One region of the Kitasatospora sp. NPDC057940 genome, then DNA from elsewhere that is predicted to be linked to it. Evidence: riboswitches for the same ligand, from Rfam matches in the RefSeq annotation. Region 1 holds a riboswitch; each other region holds the start of a gene.
What was found. Region 1 has a riboswitch for cobalamin ahead of metE (5-methyltetrahydropteroyltriglutamate--homocysteine S-methyltransferase). Riboswitches for the same ligand answer to the same signal wherever they lie in the genome.
Positions count from the first base shown of each region.

Region 1 (3,750 bases):
GGCAGCGTGCAGGTGCTCGGAGCCGACGGCGGGCGGGCCGCGGACCCCAAGCGGCTCTCCGCGACCAGGGCCCGGCAGCTCGTCGGGCTCGTCCCGCAGACCCCGACCGACCTGCTGTACCTGGAGACGGTCGCCCAGGAACTCGCCCAGAGCGACCTGGAGGCCCGAAGTGCCGCCGGCCCGACCACGGCCAGCCCGACCACGGCCGGCCCGACCTCAGCCGGCCCGACCGCGCGGCAGATCCTCGACCGACTCGCCCCCGGGATCCCCGACGGCACCCACCCCCGGGACCTCTCCGAGGGCCAGAAGCTGGCCCTGGTCCTGGCGATCCAACTGGCCGCCGCGCCAAGGGTGGTGCTGCTGGACGAACCCACCCGAGGGCTCGACTACCACGCGAAGGAAGCACTCACCGGCATCGTCGACGCCCTCGCCGCCGAAGGCCGTACGGTCGTCGTCTCCACCCACGACGTCGAGTTCGTCGCCGCCGCGGCCGACCGGGTGGTGGTGATGGCCGAGGGTGAGATCGTCGCCGACGGCCCCACCGCCGAGGTCATCGTCGCCTCGCCCACCTTCGCCCCCCAGACCGCCAAGATCCTCGCCCCGCTGCCCTACCTGACCACCCGGCAGGTGGCCGAGGCCCTGGAACCCGCCGAGGCCGCCCGGTGAGCGCCGTCCGGATCCCCGGCCGGGCCCGCGTCGTCGCGGCCCTGGCCGCCTTCATCGGCCTGGTCGCCTTCACCTGGCCGTTCGTCGTCGCCCCCGGAAAGTTCGGCTCCTCCTACGCCCCGCCGCTGATCTTCGGCGCCCTGCTGGTCCTGGTGCTCGCCGTCGTCATCGCCGAGATCGCGGCCGGCGGCATCGACGCCAAGGCCCTCGCCATGCTCGGCGTCCTGTCCGCCGTCAACGCCGGGCTGCGCCCGCTCGGCGCCGGCACCGCCGGGGTGGAGACGGTCTTCTTCATCCTCGTCCTGGCCGGCCGGGTCTTCGGCCCGGGCTTCGGGTTCACCCTCGGCTGCACCTCGCTGTTCGCCTCCGCGCTGCTCACCGGCGGCGTCGGCCCCTGGATGCCGTACCAGATGTTCGGCTGCGCGTTCGTCGGCATGCTCGCCGGGCTCCTGCCGAGGACCCGGCGGCGGCGCTGGGAGGTGGCGATGCTGGCCGCGTACGGGGCGTTCTCCGGGTACCTCTTCGGCTTCCTCCTCAACCTCTCCTTCTGGCCGTTCTCCACCGACCCGAACAGTTCCATCGCCTACCTGCCCGGCCTGCCCTTCACCGAGCAGTGGCACCGCTACCTGCTCTTCGACCTCGCCACCTCGCTCGGCTGGGACACCGGCCGGGCCGTCACCACCTTCACCGCCGTGCTCGTCGTCGGCCCGGCCGTCCTCACCGTCTTCCGACGCGCGGCCCGCCGCGCCAACTTCGAGCCCACGGTGCGCTTCGAAGCCCCGGACGCCCCGGACGCCCCGGACGCCTCGGACGCCTCGGACGGTCGACGAGCCGCCGCGAACGGCACCGCGAACGGCACCGCCGTCGGCACCGCCATCGGCTCCGTGAACGGCACCGCGAACGGCGAGGGAGTCTCACCATCCGGACGGCTTCCGTGAATTCCGCGTCGGCCCCGGCGGTTTGCCCCTAAGCTGGCGACGCAGCTGGTTCGTCCTGCCCGCCAGGCAGGACGTCGCAAGAGGGAACCCGGTGGGAATCCGGGACTGCCCCGCAGCGGTGAGTGGGAACGACCGCCGTCATACGCACTGGACCCGGGACGGGTCTGGGAAGCGATGGCCAGTAGGTACCGGACGCCGACAGGCCCGGTGCGCCCACGAGTCCGAAGACCTGCCCGTTGCCCGCCCGCGGACCGTTCCGCGTGCGGATATCCCGGTGACCTCGTGGGCGGGTCGGCGACCATACCAGGCGGGTCCGGCACGCGCATCGACGTGAGCCGCCGTCCGGTTCGTCATCCCTTCGCGTCCTCGTCCCGTCCCCGGGTGCTTGAGGAGCCAGACTCGCGAAGGAGAGTCCCTTGACCACGAAGTCCGCAGCCGCGGCAACCAGGGCCACCGTGTACGGCTACCCCCGGCAGGGCCAGGGCCGGGAGCTGAAGAAGGCCATCGAGGGCTACTGGAAGGGCACGGTCACCGCCGACGCCCTGCGGGAGACGGCGGTCGGCCTGCGCCGGGAGAACTGGGCACAGCTCGCCCGGGCCGGGGTCCTGGAAGTACCCACCGGCGACTTCTCGTTCTACGACCACGTACTGGACACCACGGTCGCCGTCGGCGCGATCCCGGCCCGCCACCGGGCGGCCGTCGAGGCGGACGCGCTGGACGGCTACTTCGCCATGGCGCGCGGCACCCAGGAGGTCGCGCCGCTGGAGATGACCAAGTGGTTCGACACCAACTACCACTACCTGGTGCCCGAACTCGGCCCGGACACCGTCTTCACCGCGGACCCGGCCAAGGCCGTCGGGGAGTTCCGGGAGGCGCTGGCGCTCGGCCACACCGCACGCCCCGTGCTCGTCGGCCCCCTCACCTACCTGCTGCTCGCCAAGCCCGCCCCCGGTGTCGCCGAGGACTTCCAGCCGATCACCCTGCTGGACCGGCTGCTGCCCGTCTACGCGCAGCTGCTGGCGGACCTGAAGGCGGCCGGCGCCGAGTGGGTGCAGCTGGACGAGCCCGCGCTGGTGCAGGACCGCACCCCGGCCGAGCTGAACACCGCCGCCCGCGCCTACCGTGAGCTGGGCGGCCTGGCGGACCGTCCGAAGCTGCTGGTCGCGAGCTACTTCGACCGCCTGGGCGAGGCCCTGCCGGTGCTGGCCAAGGCCCCGGTCGAGGGCCTGGCGCTGGACTTCACGGGGCCCGCCGCGGCGAACCTGGACGATCTGGCCGCCGTCGGCGGGCTGCCCGGCAAGCGGCTGGTCGCCGGGGTGGTCGACGGCCGCAACATCTGGATCAACGACCTGGAGAAGTCGCTGGCCACCCTGGCGACCCTGCTGGGCCTGGCCGAGCGGGTCGACGTCGCCCCGTCCTGCTCCCTGCTGCACGTGCCGCTGGACGCCGCCGCCGAACGCGACGTCGACCCGCAGATCCTGCGCTGGCTCGCCTTCGCCAAGCAGAAGGCCAGGGAGGTGTCGCTGCTGGCCCGGGGCCTGCGCGAGGGCACGGGGGCGATCGCCGCCGACCTCGCCGCCAACCGCGCCGACCTCGCCTCGCGCGCCAACTCCCCGATCACCCACGACCCGGCGGTGCGTGCCCGCACCGCCGCCGTCACCGCCGACGACACCCGCCGCGCCCAGGCCTACCCGCAGCGGGCCGAGGCCCAGCGCGCCAGGCTCGGCCTGCCGCTGCTGCCGACCACCACCATCGGCTCGTTCCCGCAGACCTCCGAACTGCGGGTCGCGCGGGCCGACCTCACGGCGGGCCGGATCGACGCGGCGGCCTACCGGGAGCGGATGGAGACCGAGGTCCGGGAGGTCATCGCCTTCCAGGAGAAGGCCGGACTGGACGTCCTGGTGCACGGCGAGCCCGAGCGCAACGACATGGTCCAGTACTTCGCCGAACAGCTCACCGGCTACCTCGCCACCCGGCACGGCTGGGTGCAGTCCTACGGCACCCGGTACGTGCGCCCGCCGGTCCTGGCCGGGGACATCTCCCGCCCGCACCCGATGACCGTCGACTGGTTCGGCTACGCGCAGGGCCTCACCGACCGCCCGGTCAAGGGCATGCTCACCGGCCCCGTCACGATGCTCGCCTGGTC
Region 1 is NZ_JBHVPH010000003.1:368,644-372,393, reverse strand. Features, by position in the region: gene ACFVTF_RS07520 (ABC transporter ATP-binding protein) at 1-666, shown strand, start outside; gene ACFVTF_RS07515 (ECF transporter S component) at 663-1,604, shown strand; cobalamin riboswitch at 1,634-1,856, shown strand; gene metE (5-methyltetrahydropteroyltriglutamate--homocysteine S-methyltransferase) at 2,021-3,750, shown strand, end outside.

Region 2 (3,750 bases), on a different contig from region 1:
ATGGTCGCGGTCGGCGCGATGGCCAGCAGCAGCGAGTTGCGCAGGCCGGTCTCGGCGATGCGGGCGCGCAGCGCGGTCCAGCGGTCGGCCCACTGCGGGGCGGCCGTCGGGAAGTGGTCGATGTGCAGCTCGCCGCGGGCGGCGCGGGTCTCGCCGTAGGCCTCGTGGCGGCCCAGCTGCTCGGCCAGGTCGGCGGAGCGCTCGTACGCGGTGAGCATGATGCGCTCGGCGATGAGGGTGGACAGCCGCGCGGCCTCGGCGGAGTCGAAGTCGATCCGCAGCTTGAAGAAGACGTCCTGGAGGCCCATCACGCCGAGGCCGACCGGGCGCCAGCGGGAGTTGGAGGTGCCGGCCTCGGTGGTCGGGTAGAAGTTGATGTCCACCACGCGGTCGAGGAACGTCACGGCGGTGCGGACGGTGGCGTCGAGGCGCTCCCAGTCCATGGCGCCGAGCAGGTCGTCGACGGAGGCCCCCGGGGCGACGTGGGCGCCGAGGTTGACCGAGCCGAGGTTGCAGACGGCGGTCTCGGAGTCGTCCGTGACCTCCAGGATCTCGGTGCACAGGTTCGAGGAGTGCACCGTGCGGCCGGGGAGCGCGGTCTGGTTGGCGGCGCGGTTGGAGGCGTCCTTGAAGGTCATCCAGCCGTTGCCGGTCTGTGCCAGGGTGCGCATCATCCGGGCGTACAGGGTCTGCGCGGGGATGGTGCGCACGGCCTTGCCGGCCAGCTCGGCCTTGCGGTAGGCCTCGTCGAAGTCGGAGCCCCACAGGTCGACGAGCTCGGGCACGTCGGCGGGGGAGAACAGCGACCAGTCCTCGTTGGCGTTGACCCGGCGCATGAACTCGTCCGGGATCCAGTGCGCCAGGTTGAGGTTGTGGGTGCGCCGCGCCTCCTCGCCGGTGTTGTCGCGGAGCTCCAGGAACTCCTCGATGTCGGCGTGCCAGGTCTCCAGGTAGACGCAGGCCGCGCCCTTGCGGCGGCCGCCCTGGTTGACGGCGGCGACCGAGGAGTCGAGGGTGCGCAGGAACGGGACGATGCCGTTGGACTTGCCGTTGGTGCCGCGGATCAGGCTGCCGCGCGAGCGGATGCGCGAGTAGGACAGGCCGATGCCGCCGGCGTGCTTGGACAGCCGGGCGATCTGCGCGTAGCGGTTGTAGATCGAGTCCAGGTTGTCCAGCGGGGAGTCGAGCAGGTAGCAGCTCGACATCTGCGGGTGCCGGGTGCCGGAGTTGAACAGGGTCGGCGAGGAGGTCAGGTACTCCAGCCGGCTCATCAGGCCGTACAGCTCGGCGACCTCGCGCACCGACTGCTCGCTGTCGCCGACCGCCAGGCCGCAGGCGACGCGGAGCAGGAAGTGCTGCGGGGTCTCGATGACCTTGCGGGTGATCGGGTGGCGCAGCAGGTAGCGGGACTGCACGGTGCGCAGGCCGAAGTACTCGAAGCGGTCGTCGCCGTGGGCGTCGATCAGCGCGTCCAGGGCGGCGGCGTGCTTGGCGACGAAGGCGGCGGTGGTGTCGCCGATCAGGCCCTCGGCGTGGCCGACGGCGATCGAGGCGGCGAAGGAGCGCGAGCCCTGGCTGTTCGCCTCGTCGACGATCTCCAGGGCGAGCAGCCGGGCGGCGAGCTTCGAGTACTGGGGGTCCTCGGCGATCATCGACGCGGCGGCGTCCACGGCCAGCCCGCGCAGCTCGGCGAAGTCCGAGCCGGCGTGGCGGCCGCGCAGCGCGGCGGCGGCGACATGGCCGGGGTCCACCTGGGGGAGATCGACGCTGCGGTCGGTGAGCAGCCGAAGGAGCGCGCCACCGGGGTCGGAGACCGTCGGGTCGGTGGGGGCGGGGCCGGTGCCCTGGGCGGGCAGGGTGGCTGAGGCAGCGGTGGTCAAGGCGCTCTCTCCTGGCGGCGATCGGCGGTGGTGCTCGGGGGGTACCGGGCCGTTCGGGGCAGGGGAGCACGGCACGTACGCAGGAAGCGTCGCGCGACAGTGGCGTCCCCGGCCCGCCCGCGAGGCCCGGAAGGTGGTTCTCGTGCTGGCGCGGCCTCTGCGGGAGGGCCCGTGCGCACACCGTCGGCAGGTACTCGGACTCGCGGTGCGGCTGCTGGAGCCGCCCGCTCACCGCTGCGGGGCAGTCCCGGATTCGCACCGGGTTCCCCTGCATCGACAGCAGGATTGAGCATACATCTAGTGGTGTCTCTCTGATGCGACCCCACATGTAGTACGGCGCGGTGTGTCGGAGCGATAACCGGGGGTGCCGGGAGGAGGCGGGTCGTGGCCTTGGGGCGCCTCGGATCCGGGCTCCCGGCGCCCCGATTCCGAGCCCCTGGCGCCCTGATTCCGGGCCCCGTCGTCCTGGTTTCGATACGGAACGGTCACCGGGCGGACCGGTTGCCGGGGGCATGCCCTACGATCTGGGCGCATGAGCGGGCGAAGCGCCGAGGGGCGCGTTTCGCGAAGCGATCATCGAGCGAAGCGAGGGGGCGCGTGAGCGACGGAACTGGCGCACCCGGGCAGGGTCCGCAGGGAACGCCTCCCACCGGGCCGGGAGGCGCGCACGGTCAGCAGCCGCCGGTGGTGCCCGGTCCGGTGTTGCCGCCGAGCGGGGGCTTCGGGCCGCCGCCGGCCTCGTACGGGCCCCCGGTGCCGCCCGCGCCGCCGGTGGCGCAGCCCGGTCCGCCGGGGCAGCCTCCGCTGCCGCAGCCGGGGCAGCAGTGGCAGCCGAACCCCCAGGCGTACCCCCAGCAGCACCCGCAGGCACACTCCCAGCCGCATCCCCAGCAGCACCCGCAGTCGTACCCGCAGCCCCAGGCGCCGCAGCGCTCCGAGCCGAACTGGGAGGCGCTGGCGGACCGCAACGCGGCGGACGGCAAGCGCCGCCGCCGGCTGCGGGCCCTCGGCGTGGCGGTCGGGGTCGTCGTGGTCGGCGGACTGATCGCGGGCGGGGCGGTGCTGCTGACGAAGGGCGGCGACGACAAGCCGGTCGCCGGGCCGGTCACCTCGGCCTCCAGCCGGCCGTCCTCCGCCGCATCGGGTGCCGCCCAGAGCGCCGCGCCCAGTGCCGCCGCGACCCCGGGCGGGAACCCGTCCGGCACCCCGGGCGGCGCGCCGGACGACCCGTCGAAGCCGATCTGGGAGGCCGCCACCGACCCGGCGCCGCAGGACGCGGGGGCACTGTTCTCCGCGCTCCAGGTGACGGTCAACGGCGCCACCTGGAACCGGACCTTCGTCTCGCTGGACTCGCCCTGCTGGGACGGGAACTCGACGACCGGCGGGCTCGGCAAGGTCCTCGGTGACCAAGGCTGCCAGAAGGTGCTCCGGGCGACCTACGTCTCCGGCGACAGCGCGGTGACCGTCGGTGTGGCGGTCTTCGACCACAAGATCCAGGCCGAGACCTCGATGAAGAGCTACACCGGCCACCTCAAGGGCGCCGTCGCGCCGGGCGCGCCGGCCTTCTGCGCCACCCCGGGCTGCACCAACACGCACAACACCCTGGGCCGGTACGCCTACTTCACGGTCGAGGGCTCGGCGAAGGGCGGCGACGCCGCCGACTCCGCCGCCACCGCGGCGGCCGCCGGCTTCGGCGAGCACGTGAAGGGCCAGCTGCTCCAGCGCGCCAAGGCCGCAGCCGCGGCCGCGCCGGGGGCGCCGGGGGCCGCCGCGGCCGGCTGATCCGCCGTGACACCCCGGCACCGGCGGGTTCGCTCGCCGGTGCCGGGGGAGTGTGGCAGGCTCTCGGGGCAGTCATTCGCACGAGTGT
Region 2 is NZ_JBHVPH010000039.1:15,269-19,018, reverse strand. Features, by position in the region: gene ACFVTF_RS35245 (ribonucleoside-diphosphate reductase subunit alpha) at 1-1,856, opposite strand, end outside; cobalamin riboswitch at 2,048-2,190, opposite strand; gene ACFVTF_RS35240 (hypothetical protein) at 2,634-3,662, shown strand.
Region 2: it holds a riboswitch for cobalamin, as region 1 does, so the genes downstream of both, ACFVTF_RS35245 (ribonucleoside-diphosphate reductase subunit alpha) here and metE (5-methyltetrahydropteroyltriglutamate--homocysteine S-methyltransferase) in region 1, are expected to answer to the same signal.

Region 3 (3,750 bases), on a different contig from region 1:
TTACGCCGATCTCGCCGTTCGGCTGGTGAACACCGAGGAGCCCGGGCGCGGCACCGACACCCTGACGTCCGTGGACGCGGTGCGCGGCCTGTTCTCCGACTCCTCGCGGGCCGCCGCACAGGCCGACGAGTCCGACCTGCCCCGGCTGCGGGCGGTGCGGACCAGGCTGCGCGGGGTCTTCGAGGCCGCCGCCGAGGGCGACGAGATCCGGGGCGTCGACCTGCTGAACAGCCTGCTGATGGAGTACCCGGTCAGCCCGCTGGTCTCCGGGCACGACTACCTGGACGACGCCGGCCGGCCGCGCTGGCACCTGCACCTGGCCGACAACTCGCCCACCGCCACCGCGCACTTCAGCGCGGTCGCCTGCATGGGCCTGGCCGTCCACCTGACCGAGCTGGGCGCCGACCGGCTCGGCATCTGCCAGGCCGCGCCCTGCCGCAACGCCTACCTGGACACCTCGACCAACCGCTCCCGCCGCTACTGCTCGGACCGCTGCGCGACCCGCGCCAACGTCGCCGCGTACCGGGCCCGCAAGCGCCAGGAGGCCGAGGCCGCGGCACTCGGCGCCGCCGGCTAGGCACTGGCCGGGCCGGGCAGGGCAGGGCAGGGCTCAGAGGGTCAGAGCTCGTCCGCCCAGACGCCCAGGCGGCGGGCCAGGCCCGGCACCCGGGCCAGCCGGGTGCCCAGCAGCAGCCGCTCCAGCCGCCGCCCCGGCGCCAGCCAGGCCGGGCGCGGGCGCAGCCGCAGCAGCACCCGGCCGAGCACCAGCTCGTCCGGGACCGGGCCGTAGCTGCGGCTGTCGCTGTCCACCGGCCGGTTGTCGGACAGCAGCCACCAGCCCCTCGGACGCCGCTCGGCGGCCCGCTTCACCACCAGCAGGTCCTGCTGGAAGGGGTGCCGGAAGAGCACCACCGCGCCGGGCCGGATCGGCGCGCCGTAGCGCACCAGCAGCTGGTCGCCCTCGCGCAGGGTCGGGACCATCGACGGGCCCGCCACGTCGACCAGCCCGAACGGCACCGCGCCGCCGCCCCGCCCCCGGGGTTCCGTGCCCATCGGTTCCGCGCCCGCCGGTTCCGTGCTCCGCGCCACGACTCCTCCTCCCGGACCGCCCGGTCCCAGTCTGCCGTACGGACCGTCACCCCGTTCGATCCGTTCGATGTCCGGATTACCCCGGTTCCGGGTCCGCCTTTTGCCCTAGGCCCACCGCCCGATCGCGAAACCCCGGGTGCGGAAGGGTAATCTCGGGCGCGGGAAGACGATCTAAGGAAGGACTCCCATGTTCTCTCGTCTGTTTGCACCGCGCGCCACCGCCCACGCCCACTGTGACCTGCCCTGCGGCGTGTACGACCCGGCGCAGGCCCGGATCGAGGCCGAGTCGGTCAAGGGCACCCAGGAGAAGTACCAGGCCAACGAGGACCCGGCTTTCCGCACCCGCGCCCTGATCATCAAGGAGCAGCGTGCCGAGGCCGTCAAGCACCACATCTCGGTGCTGTGGAGCGACTACTTCAAGGCCCCGCACTTCGAGAAGTACCCGCAGCTGCACCAGCTGATCAACGACACCCTGAAGGCCGCCTCGGCCGCCAAGGCGTCCACCGACCCCGCCACCGGCCAGGCCCTGCTGGACCTGATCGCCGAGGTCGACAAGATCTTCTGGGAGACCAAGCAGGCCTGAGCCTGACGCGTCGCCACCCGACCGCCCCCGTCCGCGAGCCCGGACGGGGGCGGTCGTGCGTCCACGCCCCATCCGGGCCCGGTAAGGGTTGCCTAGCCTTTGTGGCTGTTATGCTGCCAGGGCGTCCGAGGGGGAAGTCCGGTGCGAATCCGGCGCTGACCCGCAACGGTGAGCGCGGCCCTGGTGGCCGCGCCAGCCCGATCGCCCCCGGCCGCTGAACTCCCGACAACTCGCCGTGGACTGCGAGGGGATGGCGCCCGGACCCGCCCCCGACCGGTGCCTCCCCCGCGCACCCGCGGCCCGAGGCAAGGCGCACCGTGAGCAGCACCGCAGCCGCGGGCAGTGGCGCAACGAGCCCGCCCGCCCGCCGAATACCCGCCCTCCCGCTCGCCGTCGGCCTGGCCGCCGCCCTGCTGCTCTCGCTGCTCTGCGGCGTGGCGCTGGGCGCCTCCGGGATCGGCCTGCCCCGCGCCCTGCGGCTGCTGGCCGCCGGGCTGACGGGCGGACGGCTGGAGGCGGAGGAGGCCGCCGCCTACGCGATCGTCTGGGAGATCCGGCTGCCGCGCGCCGTACTGGCCGCCGTGGTCGGCGCCGGGCTGGCCGCCACCGGGGTCGCCGTCCAGGCCCTGGTGCGCAACGCGCTGGCCGACCCGTTCGTGCTCGGCATCTCCTCCGGCGCGGCCGTCGGCGCCAACGCCGTGCTGCTGCTCGGCGCCTTCGCCTCGCTCGGGGTGTGGGCGATCTCGGCCTCCGCGTTCGGCTCCGCGCTGGTCGCCATGGTGCTGGTCTACCTCGCGGCGCGCACGGCCTACGGGCTCACCCCGCTGCGGCTGGTGCTCACCGGCACCGCGCTCTCCTACGGCTTCTCCGCCGTCACCGCGCTGATGGTCTTCGCGGCCGCCCGCGGCGAGGCCGCCCGGGACGCCATGATGTGGCTGCTCGGCAGCCTCGGCGGCGCCACCTGGGGCTCGGTGCCGATCGCCGCCGCCACCGTGCTGGCCGGCCTGGCGTACCTGGCCTGCGCCGCCGGCCGGCTGGACGCGCTCGCGATGGGCGACGAGACGGCCGCCTCGCTGGGCGTGGACCCGGACCGGCTGCGCCGCGAGCTGTTCGTGGTGACCGCCGCCGTCACCGGCACGGTGGTGGCCGTCAGCGGGGCGATCGGCTTCGTCGGGCTGATGGTGCCGCACCTGGCCCGGATGCTGGTCGGCGCCGGGCACCGCCGGGTGCTGCTGGTCGCGCCGCTCGCCGGGGCGCTGCTGCTGGTCTGGGTGGACATCGTCTCGCGCACCCTGCTGGCGCCCGCCGAACTGCCGGTCGGGGTGGTCACCGCGGTGCTCGGGGTGCCCAGTTTCCTGCTGCTGATGCGCCGTCGCGGCTATTCCTTCGGAGGCCGCTGATGGATCTCGCCCTGGACTCCGTCTCGGTCGAGCTGGCCGGCGCCCGGCTGGTCCACGACGTCACCCTGGACGCCGCCGCCGGGCAGGTGGTCGGGCTGGTCGGGCCGAACGGCAGCGGCAAGTCGACGCTGCTGCGCTGCGTCTACCGGGCGCTGCGGCCGGCCGCCGGGGCCGTCCGGCTGGACGGCGCGGACCTGCACGCGCTGACCACGCGCGAGGCCGCCCGGCGGGTGGCCGCACTCCCCCAGGAGCACTCCGCCGAGTTCGACTTCACGGTGGCCGAGGTGGTCGCCATGGGCCGGCTGCCGCACCGGCGCGGTCTGGGTCCTGTCCTGGGCGGCCCGGGCGCGGACGACCACGCGCGCTGCACCGAGGCGCTGCGCAGGGTCGGCGCCGAGCAGTTGGCCGAGCGGGGCTTCCTGAGCCTGTCCGGCGGCGAGAAGCAGCGGGTGCTGATCGCCCGCGCGCTGGTCCAGGAGCCCCGGCTGCTGGTGCTGGACGAGCCCACCAACCACCTGGACATCGCCCACCAGTTGGACGTGCTGGCGCTGGTCCGGGAGGCCGGCCCGACGGTGCTCACCGCGCTGCACGACCTCAACCTGGCGGCCGGCCACTGCGACCTGCTGTACGTGCTGCGGGCCGGCCGGATCGTCGCCTCGGGGCCGCCCGCCGAGGTGC
Region 3 is NZ_JBHVPH010000026.1:102,631-106,380, forward strand. Features, by position in the region: gene ACFVTF_RS30475 (CGNR zinc finger domain-containing protein) at 1-577, shown strand, start outside; gene sodX (nickel-type superoxide dismutase maturation protease) at 619-1,053, opposite strand; gene sodN (superoxide dismutase, Ni) at 1,277-1,672, shown strand; cobalamin riboswitch at 1,761-1,900, shown strand; gene ACFVTF_RS30490 (FecCD family ABC transporter permease) at 1,990-3,072, shown strand; gene ACFVTF_RS30495 (ABC transporter ATP-binding protein) at 3,072-3,750, shown strand, end outside.
Region 3: it holds a riboswitch for cobalamin, as region 1 does, so the genes downstream of both, ACFVTF_RS30490 (FecCD family ABC transporter permease) here and metE (5-methyltetrahydropteroyltriglutamate--homocysteine S-methyltransferase) in region 1, are expected to answer to the same signal.

Region 4 (3,750 bases), on a different contig from region 1:
GTGCTCCCTGGCGTCCGGGAATGGGCAGGACGGAGCTCACGTTACACCAGATGAAAATGACTTCCATTTCGATGTACGGTTTCGTCCCAGCCCCGAACACCCCGCCAACCCGGGAGGACACCCATGGCCCGCAGTGAACTGCGCCCCGTCATCAAGCTCCGCTCCACCGCCGGCACCGGCTACACGTACGTGACCCGCAAGAACCGCCGCAACGACCCGGACCGGATGGTCCTGCGCAAGTACGACCCGGTCGCGCGCCGGCACGTCGACTTCCGCGAAGAGCGCTGAACCCCGCCCGCCCGAGCCGAACCCCACCCGAGCCGAACCCCGCCAGCCAGCCCACCAGCCCGCCCGAAGGAGCCCGCCATGAAGCCCGGCATCCACCCCGCCTACCGCCCCGTCGTCTTCCGCGACAAGGTCGGCGGCCTCGCCTTCCTCACCCGGTCGACCGTCACCAGCGACCGCACCGTCGAGTGGGAGGACGGCAACACCTACCCGGTGATCGACGTCGAGACCTCCTCGGCCAGCCACCCCTTCTACACCGGCCAGTCCCGCGTCATGGACACCGCCGGCCGGGTCGAGCGGTTCCGCCGGCGCTACGGCGACCGGCACTGACCGGCAACGCCCCGCAGCGACGAAACGGCGCCCCCCCCCGGGATCCCGGGGGAGGCGCCGTCGCTGCTCGCTGTTCGCTGCCGTCGCTGATCGCGGCCGTCGCTACTCGGCGGCCGCCCAGCGTTTCTCCACCCGGGCCAGCTTCCAGTAGGCGATCGCCGCGGCCCAGACCACCACGAACAGCCCGGCGATCGCGTAGCCGACGTTGTCCAGCGAGATGCCCGCGATCCAGCCGGTGACCGGGTCGGTCAGATCGAGCTTCTCGTGCAGCACGCCGACCAGTTCGATGGTGCCGATGACGAAGGCCACCGCGATCGACAGCCCAGTGATCGTCAGGTTGTAGTACACCTTCCGGACCGGGTTGGCGAAGGCCCACTGGTACGCGAAGTTCATGAACGTCCCGTCCAGGGTGTCGAACAGGCTCATCCCGGCCGCGAACAGCAGCGGCAGGCAGACGATCGCGTACCAGGGCAGCCCGGCCGCCGCGCCCGACCCGGCCATCACCATCAGGGTGACCTCGGTCGCGGTGTCGAAGCCCAGCCCCAGCACCATGCCCACCGGGAACATCTGCCCGGGCCGGGTGATCGACCGGGTCGCCCGGTTCAGCACCCGGGCCATGAAGCCGCGCGAGTTGAGGTGCTCCTCCAGCTGCGCCTCGTCGTACGACCCGGCCCGCATCGCCCGGAACACCTTGAGTATGCCGAGCAGCGCGGCCAGGTTGAGCGCGCCGATCAGGTAGAGGAACGCGCCGGAGGCCGTCGTGCCGACCATCCCGAGCCACTTGTGGGTGGTCGAGTCGTCGTCCATCAGCGTGCTGGCCAGCTGCGCGCCGCCCGCCACCAGGGCGGCCATCAGCACCACCATCGAGGAGTGCCCGAGGGCGAACCAGAAGCCGACCGAGACCGGCCGCTTGCCGTCCGCCATCAGCTTGCGGGTGGTGTTGTCGATCACCGCGATGTGGTCGGCGTCGAAGGCGTGCCGCATGCCGAGGGTGTACGCGGTGATCCCGAGGCCCACCCCGAAGACCTGGGTGCCGACCGCGTAGTTGTGGGGCGCGACCAGGAAGATGAGCGTCCCGAAGGCCACCACGTGCATGGCCAGGATCACCCCCATCAGCCCGGCCGTACGGACGGTGTCCTCGCGCTTCCAGCGGAACGTGGGCAGCACGGACGGTGTCGCCGGTGCCTCGGCAGCCGCGGCGGTTTCGGGCAAGGTCATTCGGGTCACGCTCCAGCACCTCGTGGAAACACTTCGTGAGATGCCGTGGCCGGTCTCCTGGCTTACGGGGGTCCCGTACCCGCCTTCCCAGGTGCGCGAGGCTCCCAGTGGCGTCGTGGGTACGGACGTCTCTCCATCGTCGACGATCACGATGGCCCGATCACAGTGGCGAGGGCCGCTCCGGACTGGGACCCCTGAGGATCCGTCACCGGTCTTCCCGAGCACCACGGCGGGGAACACCGTAGGGGCCAGGACCCACCCTTGCAAGGCTGCGTACCTGCGCAGGTGTCCAGGATCACAGGCCCCCTCCTGCAACAATGTGCGCATGCATCTCGTACCGGCCGACCGCGCGGGCCACCGCACCATCGACGGACACCGGGTCTGCGAGGCCATCGCCGCGATCGGCGACCCCGCGCACGTCCGCACCTGGGCCGAGCGGTTCTCCCTGCTCGCCGACCCCGGGCGGCTCGCCCTCCTGCTCGCCCTCCACCGGGCCGGCCCGCTCGCCGTCTCCGACCTCGCCGTCGCCACCGGCATGCGCGACCCCGCCGTGTCCCAGGCCCTGCGGCTGCTCCGCACCGCGGGCGTGGTCGCCGGGGACAAGGACGGACGGGTCGTGCGCTACCGGCTCGTGGACGAGGCCCTGCGCCCCCTCCTCGACGCGTGCGCCGCCGCCGAACACCACGAGCCCAGCACGGCCGTCGGCTGACCGGCCGGACAGTGCCCGGTCAGGCCGCCTGGCAGGCGGGGCACCAGAAGAGGTTGCGCGCGGCGTGCTGCTCCGTCCGGACGTCGGTGCCGCAGACCAGGCAGGGCATCGCGGCCCGCCGGTAGACGTACACCTCACCGCCGTGGTCGTCGACGCGCGGCGGGCGGCCCATCGCCTCGGGGGTGTGCTCGGGGCGGACGGTGTCGATCCGGCCCGCGCCGACGCCCTCGTGCATCAGGGCGACCAGGTCGGCCCAGATCGCGTCCCACTCGGCCCGGGTGAGGTCGCGGCCGGCGCGGTGCGGGTTGATCCCGTGGCGGAACAGCACCTCGGCCCGGTAGACGTTGCCCACCCCGGCCAGCACCTTCTGGTCCATCAGCAGCGCGGCGACGGTCGTCCGGCTGGCCGATATCCGGCGCCAGGCGGCCTGCGGGTCGGCGTCGGCGCGCAGCGGGTCGGGGCCCAGCCGGGCCGCGACGGCGGCCTTCTCCGCATCGGTGACCAGCGCGCAGGTGTTGGGCCCGCGCAGGTCGGCGTAGCCGTCGTCGTTGGCCAGCCGCAGCCGGACCAGGCCGACCGGCTCGGGCGCGGGCCCGGTGCCGAAGGCGAAGCCGCCGTAGAGGCCGAGGTGGACGTGCACCCAGGCGCCCTCCTCGAAGCCGAGGAACAGGTGCTTGCCGACGGCTTCGGCCGCGGTGAGCAGCTGCCCGTCGATGGCCTTGGCCTCGTCGGCGAACCGGCCCTGCGGGCTGGACACCTCGACCGGGCGGCCGCCGAAGGCCTTCCGGTTCTCGGCGGCGAGGCGGTGGATGATGTGGCCTTCCGGCACGGGCGTCAGCTCCCCCGGGGTGGTTCGACAGGACCCGCACATCATCGCAGCCGGTACCGACACCGCCGGATCGTCGCAGGTCAGCGCACCGGCATGCCCATCAGCCGGGCCAGGATGACGCGGTCCAGCTCGGCGGCGGTGCCGGCCACGTCCAGGTACGAGTTGTCGATGATCGGCAGCCCGGAGTTGTACCAGCCCGCCATCCGGCCGTGGATCCGCGCCACCTCCTCGTCACCGAGCCGCCGGGTGCCGCCGCGCCGGGCGTTGCGGTGCAGCACGGAGTCCAGGCTGGGCAGCAGCACGACCGGGATCATGCCGGGGCCGATGTGCCGCTTCCAGCCGCCGAGGCCGATGGCCGGGCGGTCCGGGAAGACGGCGT
Region 4 is NZ_JBHVPH010000017.1:62,011-65,760, reverse strand. Features, by position in the region: gene rpmG (50S ribosomal protein L33) at 124-288, shown strand; gene ACFVTF_RS24220 (type B 50S ribosomal protein L31) at 367-615, shown strand; gene ACFVTF_RS24215 (HoxN/HupN/NixA family nickel/cobalt transporter) at 718-1,833, opposite strand; cobalamin riboswitch at 1,863-2,077, opposite strand; gene ACFVTF_RS24210 (ArsR/SmtB family transcription factor) at 2,159-2,542, shown strand; gene ACFVTF_RS24205 (Fpg/Nei family DNA glycosylase) at 2,562-3,371, opposite strand; gene ACFVTF_RS24200 (AAA family ATPase) at 3,452-3,750, opposite strand, start outside.
Region 4: it holds a riboswitch for cobalamin, as region 1 does, so the genes downstream of both, ACFVTF_RS24215 (HoxN/HupN/NixA family nickel/cobalt transporter) here and metE (5-methyltetrahydropteroyltriglutamate--homocysteine S-methyltransferase) in region 1, are expected to answer to the same signal.